Regions from separate parts of the Sphingobium sp. AP49 genome, predicted to be linked through region 4. Evidence: riboswitches for the same ligand, from Rfam matches in the RefSeq annotation. Region 4 holds a riboswitch; each other region holds the start of a gene.
What was found. Region 4 has a riboswitch for cobalamin ahead of PMI04_RS05365 (TonB-dependent receptor). Riboswitches for the same ligand answer to the same signal wherever they lie in the genome.

Region 1 (4,358 bases), 580 kb from region 4:
GCGTATAATCGTCCAGCCGGATGGTGTTGGCCGCATTGTCATAGCTGTGCCCCGACCAGCGAACTGCCGCCCCGGTGGTGAGGCCGAAGGGCCAGGCATAGCTGATCGAGCCATTGGCGCTGTTGCGCGGCCGGCGTGGCAGCCAGTTGCCGTCATTGGCGGTGCCGTCCGAACGGTCCTCCGCCACGGTCCAGCTGTAATTGCCGTCGATCACCAGCCCCTTGACCGGCTCGATCGCCGCCTGCGCCTCTATGCCATGCGCCTTCGCGCGCGACACATTGAGATAATAGCCAAAGCGCCGCGTCGTGGTGCCCGGCGTGAAGCAGAGCGGATCGGTCGAACTCGACGAACAGCTGTTGTAGATGATCTGGTCGGTCGTGGTCCGGTCGAACCAGGTCGCGCCCAGCCGCAATGTTTCGCCAAAGAAGCGCTGCTCCGCACCTGCTTCCCAGCCATGGGCGCGTTCGGGATCGAGCGCCTGGTTCCCATATTCGGAATAGAGCTGATAGAGGGTCGGCGCCTTGAAGCCCTCACCATAGCTGGCGCGCAGCACCGTCCTGGTCGGCAACGCCCACACCCCGCCGGCCGAAAAGAGGGTGCGGCCGCCATAGCGATCATGATCGTCGTAACGCAGCCCGCCGGTCAGGGTCAGGCCGGCAATCGGCTGGGCATTGATCTGGCCATAGACGCTGGTGATCTCTGCCTTGCCGCGGGCCGGGTCGGGAATGGGCACCGAAAGCGACGCCGAAGGTGACACGCTGCGGAAGCGGCTATTCTCATTCTCCACCCCGAACAGCGCGGTCCAGCCGTCGGCGATGGCGAAGCTGCCCTGATATTCCAACCGCTGGTTGCGCCCGGCGGCGTCGAAGGTCTGACGGCGCTGGTTGCGCGGATCATAATTGTCGCGATCGGTGTCGGTATAGCCATAGCCGAAACGGTTGCGGAACCGGCCGTCGAGCAGCGCGACGTTCAGGCCGGCATAGCCGACAAATTCGCGATTGGTGCCATAGGCCGGGCTGTCCGCGCTGGTCGCGTCGAAATCGACATGGCCGTCGGAATAATAGCCGCGCAGGTCGGCGCTGATCCCGTCCGCTAGCGCGACCTCGACCCGGCCGGTTACGCTGCGGTTGGTATAGCCGTCCTTCTCCTTGCCGCCAAAGGCCGGGCTGATCGCGGAAATGCCCTCGGTGGAGAAGCTCTGGCCGCCGATCCGCCAGCTGACAGGCCCCGCCTTGCCGCCCAACGCCGCGCGGGCACTGACGGTGTCGCGCGATCCGGCCTCGATATCGAAACTGCCTTCCAGCGCCTTTTCGGGCATGGCGGTAACGACATTGACGACACCGCCGATCGCCTGGCTGCCCCACAGGGTCGACTGGGGACCACGCAACACTTCTATGCGCGAGGCATCGCCGACCAGCAGATTGGCGAAATTATAGCCGCCGCCGGCCGAGGACGGGTCGTTGAGCTTGACGCCATCGATCACCACCACGGTCTGGTCGGATTCCGCGCCCCGAATGCGCAGCGAGGTCGCCGTGCCATAGCCGCCATTGCGCGAGATGCTGACGCCCGGCGTGCGCAGCAGCAATTCGGTGACGCCCATATCCTGCGCGCGGTCGATCGCGACCTTGTCGAGCACGGTGACGGAGGCCGGTACCTGATCCACCGGCGTGGCGAGGCGGGTCGCCGTGACGAGGATCGAGGATGCCCCGGCATCGGCGGCGGCATCGGGCGGCGGGGCCTGCTGCGCGTCTTCGGCAAAGGCGGTGGTGGAGAGAAGGAAGGAACAGAAAGTCAGATATTTCAACACGAGGAGACCCCAGCAGACAAAGGGCCACATCATGGGAACGATATCGATACCCGAAAGGGCGCGACATGGTCCCCGCATCCGATGCGGTCCACCTGTCGTCACGCGGGTTCACCCCCGTTCGTCCGACACACCCTGTCCGCACGAAGGACGACCGCGACGGGCAGGTCTCCTGGCTTGCGGGTCATCGCCAATTCGCGCCGCCTTCTCAGGATCTTGCGATCCCAATGGCATATGGTGCGAGGACTCTCCGCTCACAGTTGCAGGGGCAGCCGGGGTCTTGAACCCCATTCCCTTTTCATCCCCGTTGCCGGAGAACCTGTCGCAAGTTGCGCGATACGGGAGCGCGACAGAAGCGTCAATCACCCTTGCCTGAACGGTCATGCCGGCTAAGGACGGATCGTGATGCAACGATGCTTTTCTCGTGGATCCGCCCAGGCGATGATCGCGCTGGGTATGACGGTTCTGGTCGGAACGGGCTTGTGGGCAGCCGCACCGCATGGCGCGCCGAGGGACGAAAAACGTCCGCAACGCATCGTCTCGCTGAACCTGTGCGCCGATCAGTTGCTGGTGGCGCTGGCCGACCGCAACCAGATTGCCGGCCTGACCCACAATGCCGGCGATCAGCAAATGTCAGCCGTGGCAGGCGCCACCAAGGGATTGCCGATTTTGGACGGATCGGCCGAGCAGATATTGGCCGTCAATCCCGATCTGGTGATCGGCATGCCGGCCCGGCGCAACCCGGCGATCGCGATATTGAAGGCGCAGCACTATCCCGCCGTCGACCTGAAAAGCGCGGACAGCTATGCCGACATCGTTGCGTCGATCCGCACGGTGGCGCAGGCGATCGGCCATGCCGATCGCGGGGAGGCGATGATCGCGCGCATGGACCGGGACCTCGCCGCCCTGCCCCGCGCACCCCGGCCCAAGGTGGCGGCCTATTATCAGCGGCGCGGCTATATGACCGGCACGGGCACGCTGGTCGACGACCTCATGACGCGCGCAGGGCTGCGCAATCTGGCGGCCGATCTGGGCAAGCCGGCGATCGCGCAGATCAGCCTGGAGGAAATGGTCGCGGCCCGGCCCGACTATCTGATCGTCGAAAGCGCGACCGACCGGATCAGCGACCAGGGCACCGAAATGCTGCACCATCCCGCGCTGCGCAGCATCCCGCGGATCAGCCTGCCGCAGGCCTGGACGGTGTGCGGTGGTCCGGCCTATGTGCAGGCGGCACAAGCCCTGTCGCGCGCCGTCAGCGCGCGCTGATCTGCGCCAGCGGATCGAGCCGCGCCTGCCAGCCCAGCCGGTCCAGTTCGGGCGTGTCGGCGACGGCTTCGGGATGGCCCAGACATAGCAGCGCGACGAAGGTCCAGCCGGGCGGTACCTCAAGGAGGCCCGCGACAAAGGCCGGGTCGAGGATCGATACCCAGCCGAGCGCCAGGCCGCGTGCCCGCGCTGCCAGCCACAGCGTGTGGATCGCCAGCACCACCGAATAGAGGTGGGTCTGCGGCATGGTCGCGGCGCCCAGCCCCGCGCCGGCCGTAGTCGCATCGTCGCAGAAGACCGCGATAATCTCCGGTGCCTCGCGCAGCCCGTGCAGCTTCAGCGCGCGATAGGCATCATGCCGGGTGGCATCGGTGATCTGGCTGGTCGCGCGCTCGCGCTCGGCATCGACATGGCCGGCCAGCGCCGCGCGCAGCGCCGCCGTCTTCACCCGGACGAAGCGCCAGGGCTGGCTGTTGCCGACAGACGGCGCCAGTTGCGCCAGCGTCAGCAGCTCCAGCACCATCGCTTCGTCCAGCGGATCGCTGCGGAAATGGCGCACGTCGCGGCGCCAGGTGAGCAGGTCGGTCAGCGTCGCGCAGAAATCGGGGGCGAACGCCTGCATCAATATTCGATGCCGGCCTGCGCCTTCACCCCGCTGCGGAAGGGATGCTTTATCATGGTCATCTCGGTGACCAGGTCGGCCGCCTCGATCAGCGCCTCGGGCGCGTTGCGGCCGGTGACGACGACATGCTTCATCGCGTCCTTGGCGTCGAGCACCGCCAGCACCTCGTCCAGCGGCAGATAGTCGTAGCGCAGCACGATATTCAGCTCGTCGGCCAGCACCATGGCATAATCGGGGTCGGCGACCATGCGCTTCACCTCGTCCCACGCCTCGCGGGCGAGCGCGATGTCGCGGCTGCGATCCTGGGTGTTCCAGGTGAAGCCCTCGCCCATCGGCTTGAACTCGATCTGGTCGGGGAAAGCGTCGAACACGAGCTTCTCGCCGGTGGTCATCGCGCCCTTGACGAACTGGACCACGCCGACCTTCTTGCCATGGCCGATCATGCGGACGACCATGCCCAGCGCCGCCGTGGTCTTGCCCTTGCCCTTGCCGGTATGGACGATCAGCAGGCCCTTTTCCTGGGTCTTGGTCGCCATGATCTTGTCATGGGCGGCCTGCTTCTTCTTCATCTTTTCCGCATGCTGTTCGTCGGTGCGTTCGGCCATCGTCACTCTCCTGCGAGCTGGGCGAGCAGCATGCCCGCGCTGTTCGATCTGGGTTTCCACA
Region 2 (4,358 bases), 1.6 Mb from region 4:
CCAATGACGCCATGAGCGGCCACAGCATGAAGATGCGCGACAAGTCGGTCGCGCCGGGCGTGAAAATGGGGCCGGGCGTCGCCACCCTGTCGCCGATGCCGGCCGATCGCACCGCCGACCGGCCGACGGGGCTGGAGCATGTCGACCATCGCGTGCTGACCTATGCCGATCTGCGGTCGCTGACGCCGAACGCCGACCTGCGCCCGCCGAGCCGATCGCTCGACATCCACCTGACCGCGAACATGGAACGTTATATGTGGTCGTTCGACGGGGTGAAGCTGTCGGAAGGGGCCGAGCCGATCGCCTTCCGCCATATGGAGCGGGTGCGCGTGACGCTCATCAACGACACGATGATGCCGCATCCCATCCATCTGCACGGCCATTTCTTCGAACTGGTGACCGGCGAGGCGGCGCATAATCCGCGCAAGCATACGGTGAATGTGCTGCCCGGCGGCAAGCTCAGCTTCGACCTTACCACCGATGCGCTGGGCGACTGGGCCTTCCACTGCCATATGCTGATGCACATGCATGCCGGGATGATGCGGGTGGTGACGGTCCGCCATGGGGAGGACGCGGCATGAGGCTGATCGCGCTCCTGCTGCTCGCCGCCGCCGCGCCGGCGCAGGCCCAGACTGTCGATCACAGCCAAATGGATCATGGGGCAATGGGTCATGCCCAGAATCCAATGGCGCCGGCTGCCGACGCCGCGATCCCGCAGGGCACGCCACCGCCAGTGCCGACCGATCATGCCGCCGACGCGCTCTATGATCCCGCCGCCATGGCCCGCGCCCGCGCGGCGATGATCGCGGAAGGGGGCGGCATGACCTATTCGCAATGGATGCTCGATCGGCTGGAATATCGCGCCGGCAAGGGCGCGGATGGCTATGCCTGGGAGGGCGAGGGCTGGATCGGTGGCGACATCAACCGCTTCGCGGTCAAGAGCGAGGGCGAGGGGAGGTTTGGCGGATCGCTCGAACGGGCCGAGGTGCAGGCGCTCTACAGCCGGGCGATCGATCCCTGGTTCAACCTGCAGGCGGGCGTGCGGCAGGATTTCGGCGAAGGGCCGGACCGCAGCTATGCGGTGATCGGCATCGACGGCCTGGCGCCCTACTGGTTCGAGGTCGGGGCCGAAGCCTTCCTGTCGACCAGGGGCGACGCCCATCTGCGGCTGGAGGCGAGCTATGACCAGCGCCTCACCCAGCGGCTGATCCTGCAGCCCGCCGCCGAGTTCAATCTGGCGGCGCAGGATGTGCCCGAACTGGGAATCGGCGCCGGTCCGTCCGATATCGAGCTGGGGCTGCGGCTGCGCTACGAGATTGCCCGCGAATTCGCGCCCTATGTCGGCGTCAATTGGGAGCGCAAGCTGGGCGATACGGCCGATTATGCCCGTGCCGCAGGCGACAAGCCGTCGGCCACCAGCCTGGTGATCGGCCTGCGCGCCTGGTTTTGAGACTGGCTTGCAGCCCGCCTGATATTCGATTATCGATCCCGCCGATCCCGCGCCGCAAGGCATGGGATCATGATCGCGCCGGTGTCCCGAAAGGGGCTTAATAGGGAATGCGGTGCGGACGGGTGACTGTCCAAATCCGCAGCTGTCCCTGCAACTGTAAGCGGTGAGCGCGATGTACATGTGCGGACGGCAGAATGCCCGATCCGCCAGCCACTGGGCCGGACGCTAAATCCTGCGAGGCCTGGGAAGGCCGTGCATCAAGCGATGACCCGTGAGCCAGGAGACCTGCCGGCGTCTGGTCGCTCTTGCCTTGGTCCAGGGGATGGCCGCGGCACGGTAACTTCCGTCTGAGCGACGAACGAGCGGCTGGGGCCGCTGCGACGACGCGCGTCGGTTGCCCTTGGGCGCCCGGCCGGCGCGTGTGTCGGACGTTCGCGCGCGTGCCGCTCGTGAAGGTTGCCCCCGCCCGTCGAACGCGGCGCCGGATGGGGGAATATATGAAGTCCAATATCGTTTCACGGGCCGCTCTGGCCCTTTCGCTTGCCATCGTATCGCCGGCATTTGCCGATGAAGTCGAAGGCGACAGCATCACCGTCACCGGCACCAGCCTGGAAGAGACGCTGCCGCAGCAGCTGTCGCGCTATGGCCATGCCATTGAGATCGTCACCGACACGCAGATCCGCGATGCCGCCGCGATCGACACCGCCCGCGCGCTCGAAGCGGTGCCGGGCCTGTTCATCCGGTCGCAGTCCGGGCCGTTCAGCTATGTCGACATCGCGCTGCAGGGGTCGCGCACCAAGGACGTGCTGTGGACGATGGACGGTATCCGCCTCAACAACCGTCTCTATGGCGGCACGTCACCCAACGACACCATGGCCGCCAGCATGATCGAGCGGATCGAGGTGCTGAAAGGGGGCGAAAGCCTGTTCTACGGCACCCAGGCGGCGGCCGGTGTCATCAATGTCGTCACCCGCGATTTCAGCGACGATCTGGGCGGCCAGGTCAATGCCAGCCTCGACAGCTATGCCGGCACCAGCCTGGATGGCTATCTGCGCGGCGCGATCGGCCAACATCGCTTCGTGGTCTGGGCCAATCGCAGCCAGTCGGACGGCTATCGTCCCTATGACGTGATGCAGCCCAGCGCCACCGATCGCGCGCGCGGCTATGATCTCTGGTCGGCGGGCATCAAATATCAATATGATATCGCGCCGGACCTGCGCCTGAGCGCGCTTTACCAGCACACCAAGGCCGATCTCGACAATATCAGCGCGACGCGGACGAAGGAGAGCCGCAACGACCGCAATGAGGAAGTGGCCAGCCTGCGCCTCGACTATACCGGCGAGGATGGCGTGCAATTCTTTCTCAAGGGTTATTTCCACGACTGGAAGACCGCCTATGTCCAGATCCGCAATCCCATTCCGGCGGGACCGCCGCAGATCATCTACCCGGCCGGCACCTTCTGGGGCTATCAGGATTATGGCGGCAGCGCGGTGGTGCAGCTCAACATGCTGCGCGGCATCGACACGCTGATCGGCTATGATTTCCAGAGCTTCAACGGCCGCGACGACGTCCTGCTGATCGCGCCGACCGACGAACAGGTCCATGCCGGCATCTTCCAGCTGCGCACCAATGACGACCTGTCGAGCAAGGGGCGGATCGCCGCGGGCCTGCGCTACAACAAGGCGAAGGGATCGGAAAAGACGATCTGGAACGTCTCGGGGCGCTATGATGTCAGCGACGCCTTGTTCGTGGAGGCCAATGGCGGCACCTCCTTTGTGCTGCCCGACGCCTCGCAGCTCTATGGCAATGATCCCTGTTGCGAGGTCGGCAATCCGAACCTGAAGCCAGAGGAGAGCCTGAACCTCAACGCCGCGCTGGGTGGCGCGTTGGCCGGCGGTGCGATCCGCTGGAAGGCGACCTATTTCAACCGGCGCATCACCGACCTGATCGACACGACCTATGATGATCCGGGCTTCCCCGAGGGCACCTATATCAACGTCAGCGACAAGGTGCGGGCCAAGGGCGCCGAGCTGGAACTGAATGCGAACCTCAGCGGCGGCTGGGGCCTGTCGGCCAGCTACACCTATTCGCGTGTCCGCAATCAGGGCAGTTCGGTGCAGCGGGATCGCAATCCGGAGCAATATGGCCGCGCCGCGATCGTCTATGCGCCGGAAACGGGCCGCTTCGGCGCCAATCTGTCGGCCAATTGGGTGGGCGATGTCTGGTCGACCGCATCGGGCTTTGGCCGGATGAACTATGGCAATTATGCCGTGGTCGATGCAGGTGCCCATCTGTGGCTGGACCAGGCGCGGCGCAACCGGTTCGGCATCAATGTCGAGAATCTGTTCGACCGCGATTACGCCTCCACCGGCTATCGCTCGGCGGTCAGCGATGCGGGGGTATTGGACGGCAGCAACAGCCGCTTCCTCTATTTCTACCGGGGCGTGCCGCGCACGCTGCGGGTCAGCTATGGCCTGAGCTTCTGACGATGATGCGGCCGGTCCTGCTGCTGCATCGCTGGCTGGGCATCATCATCGGCGCCGTCATGACGCTGTGGTGCCTGTCCGGCTTCGTGATGCTCTATGTCGACTATCCGCGCCTGACACCGGCCACGCAGCTTGGGGGGCTCACGCCACTCAAGCTGTCGCCGGGGCAGGCGGGGACGCTGTCCGACGCCATGATGCTGTCCGCCGCCCGGATCGAGATGATGGCCGGGCGCCCCGTGCTGCGGGTGACCCCGGCGCTCGATCCGACGCGGACCATCCCGCAGATGCGGGTGTCCGTCGGCACCCATGACTGGGCATCGGGGAAACCGGTCGAGCAGGTCGATCCGGACCTTATCCACAGGGTGGCGCACGAGTTCGGCCGCAACAGCGCTATTGCCGGCCCGGTCGGGCAGGTAGCGCAG
Region 3 (4,358 bases), 580 kb from region 4:
CAGCACGCAATCGAGCGGATCGAAACCCAGCCCCAGATCATCGGCCAGCGCCCGCAGCAAGGACGCCTGCCCCGGATGATCGAGGCCGCGCGGCGTGCGCGCCAGCGCGATCAGCAGGTCGCGCCGCAGTCGCCCTTCCGGCGATGCGGTGAAGACATGCAGCCCGTCGCGGATCTGCAATTCCTTCAGCTCGCACAGATAATTGTCGATCGCAGCAAGCGCGTCGTCATCATCACCGGCGGCGGCCGCATCCTTGTCCAGCCCCTGGCTGCGGGCGAGGTCGAGGATATCGCGGCGCAACCGGTCGAGCCGGCGCGGGTCCATGCCGGCGGCAAGATAATATTCGTCCACCAGCGCTTCGAGCTGCTTGAGCGGCCCATAGCTTTCCGCGCGGGTCAGCGGCGGGGTCAGATGGTCGAGGATGACGGCGCCGATGCGGCGCTTGGCCTGCGTCCCTTCGCCCGGATCATTGACGATGAAGGGATAGAGTTGCGGCACCGGCCCGGCGCAGATTTCGGGGAAGCAATCGGCCGAGAGCGACACCGCCTTGCCCGGCAGCCATTCCAGATTGCCATGCTTGCCGACATGCACCAGCGCCTGCGCGCCGAAATCCTGCGCCAGCCAGACATGGAAGGCGAGATAGGCGTGCGGCGGCGGCAGCGCGGGGTCATGATAGCTGCTCTTGGGATCGATATTATAGCCGCGCGCCGGCTGCACCGCGATCGCGACATGGCCGAAGCGATGGACGGCAAGGCGAAAGGCGCCGTCGCGCACGAAGGGGTCGGCCTCGGGCGGTCCCCAGCGATCGACCATGGCGTCACGCGCGCTGGCCGGCAGAGCGGCAAGGGCGGCGCGATAGACATCGAGCGACAGGCTGACCTCTCCCGGCCTGTCGATCGACGCGAGATCATTGGTGACACCGCCGGTCATCAGCCGCATCAGCGCAGCGCCATCGCGCGGGGCGTCGCCGATCGCATAGCCGGCATCGCCCAATTGGCACAGGATCGCGGCCGCGCTGGCCGGCGTGTCGAGGCCGACCCCATTGCCGATCCGCCCGTCACGATTGGGATAATTGGCCAGCACCAGCGCGACCCGGCGCTGCGCCGGCGCGGTGCGGCGCAGCGCCGCCCAGTTGCCCGCCAGATCGGCGACGAAGGCGACCCGGTCGGGTGCCACGCGCGGCACGACGATGCCGCACTGGGTCCGCGCGTCGAACCGCTCGGCCGCCTTGAAGGCGACGGCGCGGGTGAAGAGGCGCCCGTCCACTTCGGGCAGAGCGACATTCATCGCCAGGTCGCGCGGGCCAAGGCCACGGGCGGACCCGCGCCAACTCCCTTCCTCGACCCCGGCAAAGGCGGTCTGCAGGATCGGGCAGTCGGCCTGTTCCAATATGCCCGGCACGCGCGGCTCGGACGACGACGAGGCGGCGAAGCTGGTCGCATTGACGATGATGTCGGGCGCGATGTCGGCCAGCAGTCCGCCGAGCCAGTCGCGCACGAACGGCTCGCGCAGCGCACGGACATGCACGGCGGCGACGTTGAAGCCGCGCGCGCCAAGGGCCGCGACCATCGCATCGACCGCGCTCAGCGTGCCGGCCACCACCAAAGCGCGATAGAAGATCAGCAGCGCCACCGGCCGGCCCTCAGTCCAGGTCGCGCGCAGTTCGGCCACGCCCGGCCGGTCATGGCCGGGCAGATAGAGGCCCGCGTCGGCGATCGGCAGCGGATGGTCGGGTTCGCCCGCATCCGCACCGGTCAGCCGGGCGGCGCAGCGCAGGAAGGACAGCGCATTGGCGGTGCCGCCCTGGCGCAGATAGTCGCGCAACTGCTCGCGCATCGCCGCCGGCACGGTAGAGGCCAGATCCAGCGCGGGATCGCCCTCGCGCCCGTCGGCGATCGCGGCGAAGGCGATGCCCCGTTCGCGCGCGACCTGCGCAATCTCGTCCACGCCATAGGGCCAGTAGCTCTTGCCGCCGAGCAGGATGACGCAGACGAAGCGCGCCTTGGCGATCACCTTCTCGACATAGAGGTCGACCGAATAGGGATGTTTGAGCTGCAGCAGATTGGCCAGCCGCACGGTCGGCGCGTCATCGGGCAGGCGCGCGGCAGCGGCGGCGAAACAGGCCAGGTCGCTGTCCGCCACGGTCAGGATGACGATGTCGCCGGGCGGCTGATCGAGGTCGATCGCCTCCTCGCCGTCGCTGATCGTTCCCGGCGTGGCGGACAAGAGATGCATCAGCCGAGCACGGCCTGGATGTCGGCCTCGATCGCGGCGCGGTCCAGCCCCTTCTGGCCGATCACCACAAGCTGGGTGCGGCGCGCTTCTTGTCCCTGCCAGGGGCGGTCGAAGAAATGCTGGATGCGCGGGCCGACCGCCTGCACGACGAGGCGCATCGGCTTGCCCGCGACCGCGACCATGCCCTTGACGCGCAGCACGTCATGGGCAGCGATCAGCGCGGACAGCGCTTGCACCAGCGTGTCGGGATCGGCGACCGCATCGCCGACGACGACGAAGCTGTCGAAATCATCATGGTCATGATCCTCGCCCTCCGCCTCATGGTGCGAAGGGCGCGCATCGAGATCATCCTCCGCCGCCGCGACGATGCCCAGCAGCGCGCCGATGTCGACCGCGCCATGGGCGGCGCGGACGATCTTCACGCCGGGCCGCGTTTCGGCATCGACCCGCGCCTCGACCGCGGCCAGCGTATCGGCATCGACCAGGTCGCTCTTGTTCAGCACCACCATGTCGGCGCAGGCGAGCTGATCCTCGAACAATTCCTCCAGCGGGCTGTCATGGTCCAGATTGGGGTCGGCCGCGCGCGCCGCCGCCAGCGCCGCCTCGTCCGTGGCGAAGCGACCGGCGGCGACGGCATCGGCGTCGATCAGCGCAACCACGCCGTCGACCGTGGCGCGGGTGCGGATGGCGGGCCATTGGAAGGCCTTGACCAGCGGCTTGGGCAGGGCCAGCCCCGACGTCTCGATGATGATATGGTCGGGCGGGCTCGGCCGATCGAGCAGCGCGGTCATGGTCGGCAGGAAATCGTCGGCCACGGTGCAGCAGATGCAGCCATTGGCCAGCTCGACAATATTCTCTTCCGGGCAGGTGGCATCGTTGCAGCCCTTCACCAGTTCGCCGTCGACGCCGACATCGCCAAATTCGTTGATGATGAGGGCCAGCCGGCGCCCCTGCGCATTTTCCAGCAGATGGCGGATCAGCGTGGTCTTGCCCGCGCCCAGGAAGCCGGTGATGACGGTGGTCGGAATCTTGGCAGATGCAGTGTTGGCCATGACAAATACTCGCGCGCCGGAGCAACCGGGGCGGGAGCGAACCGGGCGCGCACGCACGGCCGGCCAGCATCGCGGACGGGCGCTTGTTCGCCCGCAGATGCGTGACCGCGCGGCTCCAGCCGCCAACCTGTCGCTCAGACGGAACACCGTGCCCCGGCCATCCCCTGGACCAAAGCAAGAGCGACCTAAACGCCGGCAGGTCTCCTGGCTTGCGGGTCATAGCGGGAGGAACGGCCTTCCCAGGCCTCGCAGGATTTAGCGTCCGGCCCAGTGGCTGCCGATCCCGCATCGGGGACAGCTTTGTTCATCACGCTCGCCGCTCACAGTTGCAGGGACAGCTGCGGATTTGGATGCCATGGCATCCGCACCGCCTTCCCATTTTAAGCCCCCGAAGGGGCACCGGCGCGATCATGTCGGGACGATGCGAAGCGCCGTCCCTGGGCCGGTTCCTAGTCGCTTTGGGCAGCGGTGACAATCCAGCCATCGGCGATGGCGAGCGGCCAGGGCGCGATGCGCTGGCCGACACAGGGTCCGCCGACACAGACACCATCGTCGCGGCGGAAAATGGCGCCGTGCCAGCTACAGCGGATATGGCTGCCATCCGGGGTCAGATAATCGTCCAACTGCTGCGCCAGCGGCAGGCCGGCATGGGGGCATTGGTCGACAAAGCCGGCGACATGATCGCCATCCCGCACGGCAAATCCATGGAAGCGGCCGGCGCGCATCTGCAGCACGAAATTGCGTGCCTTGCCATCGGCGATCTGCTCGATCGGGCAGAGGCGCACGCCCGCCGGTGTCGCGAACAGGCGCGTGTCGGCGTCGCTCATGCGTCCGCGTCGGGCTGGCGATCGGGGTGCGCGGCGGCAAAGGCGGGGAGCGCGCATGCCGCCGCGTCCACGGCACACAGCCGTGGAAAGGGCGTCAGGTCGACGCCGAAGCGCCGGGCATTGTAGAGCTGGGGCACGATATGGCAGTCGGCGAAACTCGGGCTGTCCCCGAAGGCATGGGTGCTGCCATGACGCGCGACCAGCGTTTCGAGCGCGAAAAAGCCCTCGCCGATCCAACGCGCGA
Region 4 (4,358 bases):
CGGCCAGCGGATTGCGCAGATAGCCCTGCAGCGCCGCGCCCGACAGGCCCAGCATGGCGCCGACCAGCAGGCCGATCGCCATGCGCGGCAGGCGCAGGTCGATGATGATCGCGCGCGCTACCATGTCGCCGCCGCCCGCCAGCACCGCCAGGATGCGCGCCGGCGCGATCGTCACCGATCCCAGCGCGACCGACGCGATTCCCGCGACCAGCAGCAGGGCAATCAGCCCCGGCAGCAACAAAGGATGCCGCCGCCCCTTAGAAGCGGACACGCACGCCGCCATAGGCCGATCGGCCATAGGTGCCATAGCCATAGGCGGTGGCGTAATCCGCATCGAACAGATTGTCGATCCGGCCATAGACTTCCAGATGCTCGCCCACCGGGAAGGACGCGCGCAGCCCGGCCAGGCCATAGCCGTCGAGCCGGCGGGTGTTGGCCGTGTCGTCATAGCTGTCGCCGACCATGGTCAGGGTCGCGCCGGTCGACAGGCCGAAGGACCAGAGATAGTCGGCCGAAACGCTGACCGCATTGGCGGCCCGGCGTGGCAGGCGATTGCCATCATTCACCCCGCCCGACCGGTCGCGCGCATCGACATAGGAGTAGCTTGCCGCCACCGTCAGCGCCTCGACCGGCTTCAGCGTCACGGTCGCTTCCACGCCCTTGGCCCGGGTCCGATCGAGATTGCCGTAGGTGTAGGTCGCATAATCATAATTGATCTGGTTGCTGGTATCGCGCTGGAAGGCGGTCAGCGACAGCACCGCCTTGTCCCCGTCCAGGCTCTGGTCGAAGCCGATATCATAGCTTTTCGACCGTTCCGGCCGCAGCGCGCTGTTGCCGCTATAGGTATCGTAAAGCTGATAGAGCGACGGCGCCTTGAACCCCTCGCCATAGGAGAGGCGGATATTGGTCGCGCCCGCGTTCGGCGTGTAATTGGCGTTGGCACCAAAGGTGGTCGCACCGCCGAACTGGCTATGATCGTCATGGCGCAGCCCGCCGGTGACGGCGAGGCCGGTAAGCGGCTTCACCACCGCCAGCGCATAGACGCTGTCGATATTCGCCCTCGCGCTATCGATGCTGCCAAAGCCGAAATAATCATAGTCCGGCCGCTCATGCTCATAGCCGAAGATCAGTTTGGCCTGATCGACCGGGGCATAGACGCCCTCATATTCGAAGCGCAGGTTGGTGCCCGAATAGCCATAGTCCGGGTCGGTGCCGCGCACGAAATAATAGTCGCGGTCGTTGCGCAGCCAGGTGACCGCCGCACGGTTGGTCAGCTTGCCATCGAACAGCGCCAGGTTGATCCCGGCATAGCCGACATATTGGTCGAGCTTGCTGATGTCGGCGCTGTCGGCCGGTGCGCCAAAGAAGCTGTCATAGTCGAGATCGGCATGGATATAATAGCCGCGCAGGTCGAGGCTGAGCGTGTCGGTGAAGGCGATCTTCAGCTTGGCGTTGGTGGCGATATTCTCATAGCCGTCGCGCTCGCTCGCGCCAAAGTCGCGCGAAGCGGACGAAATGCCGTCGGTGTTGAAATAGGCGACGCCCACGCCGCCCGACACCGCGCCGCGCGTGCCCGACACATCGGCCTTGGCGTTCAGCGTGTCGCTATAGCCATAATCGGCCGAGGCATTGGCCGCGAAACCCTCGCTCGGCGCGCCGGTCATCACATTGACCACGCCGCCGATCGCCTGGCTGCCATAGACCACCGAGTTGGACCCGCGCAGCACTTCGATCCGGCGGATATTGCCGGTCAGCAGATGGCCGAAATCATAGCCGTCGCCGATGCCGCTCGGGTCGTTGACCTTGACCCCGTCGATCAGCACCAGCGTCTGGGTCGTCTCCGCGCCGCGCAGTGATACGCCGGCGACGCCGCCGGTCGAGCCATTGCGGCTGAAGCGGACGCCCGGCGTGGTGGCGAGCAGGTCGACGACATCGACCGCCTGGCGCGTCCTGATCGTGTCGGCATCGATCACCGTGATCGCCTGGCCGACCTCGTCACGCGGCTGCGCAATGCCCGAAGCGGTGACGACGATGTCATCATCCTGGGCCAGTGCCGGCGTAGCGGCCAGCAGCGCGATCAGCGAAATCCCCAACATCTTCATTTTATCGTCCCCCGGCGTCCGTCGATTTGGAACCGGGGCGTCCGCACACACGGTCGCTGCATGGATCGGGAAGACGCCAGCGCCCCGCCCCACGCACCGATGCGGCCCCGGCCGCCATGGGCGTCGCTCGACGGAAACACCGCGCCATGGCCATCCCCTGGGCCAGGGCAAGAGCGACCAGACGCCGGCAGGTCTCCTGGCTCGCGGGTCAGGGCAACGATGCGCCAGCCTTCCCGGACCCTATCGATCCAGTGGCCGGTCCGCGCCTCCCCTGGGAAGGCGCCGGACCCTGCGCATCGCGCTCACCGCTTACAGTTGCAGGGACAGCCGCGGATTTGGAAGGCCTGCGCCCCCCGCACCGCATTCCCGTTTTCAGCCCTGTCGGGCACCGGCGCGATCATGCGCGTCCGGGGCGTTTGACCACCCCGGCGCGCCGCCGCCATAGGCCAAAGCGAAAGCCCTGCCAAGCGGGCCAGGATCGCCCCGGCGGATCGTTGCGCGATGCCGACTGCCGGCTATGCAGGGGCCACTTACCGAAGGAGCCGACATGACCGATTCGCTTGCCATCACTGCCGCCGACGTCGCCGATGCCGCGCGGCTGATCGCGCCGGCGGCGGTCCGCACCCCGCTGATCGAGAATGCCGCGCTCAACGATCGCTGCGGCCGGCGGGTGCTGGTGAAGTTCGAGGGCGCCCAGCATAGCGGATCGTTCAAGTTCCGCGGCGCCTATAACCGCCTCGCCCGCCTGAACCCGGCCGAGCGGGCGGCGGGCGTGGTCGCCTGGTCCTCGGGCAATCATGCCCAGGGCGTCGCCTTCGCCGCACGGCTGCTCGGCATCCCGGCAACGATCGTGATGCCGGCCGACGCCCCCGCGATCAAGACCGCCAACACCCGCGCGCTCGGCGCCGATGTCGTCCCCTATGACCGCTTCACCCAGAGCCGCGAGGCCATCGCCACCGCCCTCGCCACCGAACGCGGCGCGACGCTGGTTCCCTCCTTCGACGATCCCTTCATCATCGCCGGCCAGGGCACGATCGGACTCGAAATATTGGAGCAGGCGCAGGCCGCCGGCGCCGACCTCAGCCAGATTCTCGTCTGCTGCGGTGGCGGCGGGCTGGTCGCGGGTACGGCGACGGCGGTCAAGGCCGCCCGCCCGGACATCAGCGTCTATGCGGTCGAACCCGCCGGCTTCGACGACACCGCCCGCTCGCTCGCCAGCGGCGTGCGCGAAACCGTCTCGCCCGACGCGCGCAGCATCTGCGACGCGCTGCTCGCGCCCAGCCCCGGCGCGCTGACCTTCCCGATCAACCACGCCCTGCTCGCCGGTGGCCTGGTCGTCAGCGACGATCAGGTGCGCGACGCGATGCGCTTCGCCTTCACCACCCTCAAGCTGGTGGTCGAACCGGGCGGCGCGGTGGCGCTCGCCGCCATGCTCGCCGGCCTCGCCCCGCCGACCGACGGCGCCACCGCCCTCGTCATCTCCGGCGCCAATGTCGATCCGCAAGATTATGCCGCGATCATCGACGGAAGCGCCTGACCGCAGGTCCTTGATCGCGCATCCCTTTGCGCTAGGGTTGCGACTGGCCATTTGGAGGTCGAGGGGGAAGAATGAGCGTCGTGATAGGACTGATCCTGGCGAGCGCGATCGCCAATGCGGCGCCGGCTAATAATCCCGGCAATTGGATGTCGGACCTGGATTACCCACCGGGCGCCCAGGCGCGCCATGAAGAGGGCATGGTCGGCTATCAAATTCTGATTGCCCCGATGGCAGCGTAATGCAGTGCGGCGTTACACGGACAAGTGGCTCTGCGGATCTCGATGCCCAGACCTGCGTCGTGCTCGTTCGCCGCGCCAAGTTCAAAGCCGCGACAGACGAGCAAGGCAATTCGACCTATAATATATGGTCCGGCGCCATCAATTGGACGCTCCCTGGGCAACAACCAGCAAAGATTCCTGCCGGAGCGCTCAACCGATTGCCGCAATCCGACATCGAATTGCAGGTGCAACAGCTGCCCGACGGCGCACTTGAAAAGAGCATCACGGTCATCACCCGGGTCGACACATCAGGTCATGTCGCTTTCTGTGAGGGCTCCAAGAATGATCGCGACGCCGTGAAACTGGTCGCTGTCGCCTGCGCGCAGGCAAGCGCGCTCTCCTTGGACGTGACCAAGGATAATGACGGCAACCCGATATCCATGATCCGCAGCCTGCGCGTGACGTTCAAGGTGGCAGCATAATCGCAAAGACCAGTCCTCA

Region 1: linked by a shared signal. The riboswitch ahead of PMI04_RS02555 (TonB-dependent receptor) and the one ahead of PMI04_RS05365 (TonB-dependent receptor) in region 4 are both predicted to bind cobalamin.
Region 2: linked by a shared signal. The riboswitch ahead of PMI04_RS18855 (TonB-dependent receptor) and the one ahead of PMI04_RS05365 (TonB-dependent receptor) in region 4 are both predicted to bind cobalamin.
Region 3: linked by a shared signal. The riboswitch ahead of cobW (cobalamin biosynthesis protein CobW) and the one ahead of PMI04_RS05365 (TonB-dependent receptor) in region 4 are both predicted to bind cobalamin.

The regions. Positions count from the first base shown of each region.
Region 1 is NZ_CP124576.1:528,521-532,878, reverse strand. It holds gene PMI04_RS02555 (TonB-dependent receptor) at 1-1,807, opposite strand, end outside; cobalamin riboswitch at 1,949-2,142, opposite strand; gene PMI04_RS02550 (ABC transporter substrate-binding protein) at 2,210-3,070, shown strand; gene bluB (5,6-dimethylbenzimidazole synthase) at 3,057-3,692, opposite strand; gene cobO (cob(I)yrinic acid a,c-diamide adenosyltransferase) at 3,692-4,297, opposite strand; gene cobN (cobaltochelatase subunit CobN) at 4,300-4,358, opposite strand, start outside.
Region 2 is NZ_CP124576.1:3,998,507-4,002,864, reverse strand. It holds gene PMI04_RS18865 (copper resistance system multicopper oxidase) at 1-581, shown strand, start outside; gene PMI04_RS18860 (copper resistance protein B) at 578-1,450, shown strand; cobalamin riboswitch at 1,513-1,758, shown strand; gene PMI04_RS18855 (TonB-dependent receptor) at 1,948-3,936, shown strand; gene PMI04_RS18850 (PepSY domain-containing protein) at 3,939-4,358, shown strand, end outside.
Region 3 is NZ_CP124576.1:522,737-527,094, reverse strand. It holds gene cobN (cobaltochelatase subunit CobN) at 1-2,235, opposite strand, end outside; gene cobW (cobalamin biosynthesis protein CobW) at 2,235-3,287, opposite strand; cobalamin riboswitch at 3,464-3,706, opposite strand; gene PMI04_RS02525 (Rieske 2Fe-2S domain-containing protein) at 3,737-4,114, opposite strand; gene maiA (maleylacetoacetate isomerase) at 4,111-4,358, opposite strand, start outside.
Region 4 is NZ_CP124576.1:1,105,939-1,110,296, reverse strand. It holds gene PMI04_RS05370 (iron ABC transporter permease) at 1-271, opposite strand, end outside; gene PMI04_RS05365 (TonB-dependent receptor) at 258-2,102, opposite strand; cobalamin riboswitch at 2,271-2,510, opposite strand; gene PMI04_RS05360 (threonine/serine dehydratase) at 2,650-3,639, shown strand; gene PMI04_RS05355 (hypothetical protein) at 3,711-3,878, shown strand; gene PMI04_RS05350 (energy transducer TonB) at 3,878-4,339, shown strand.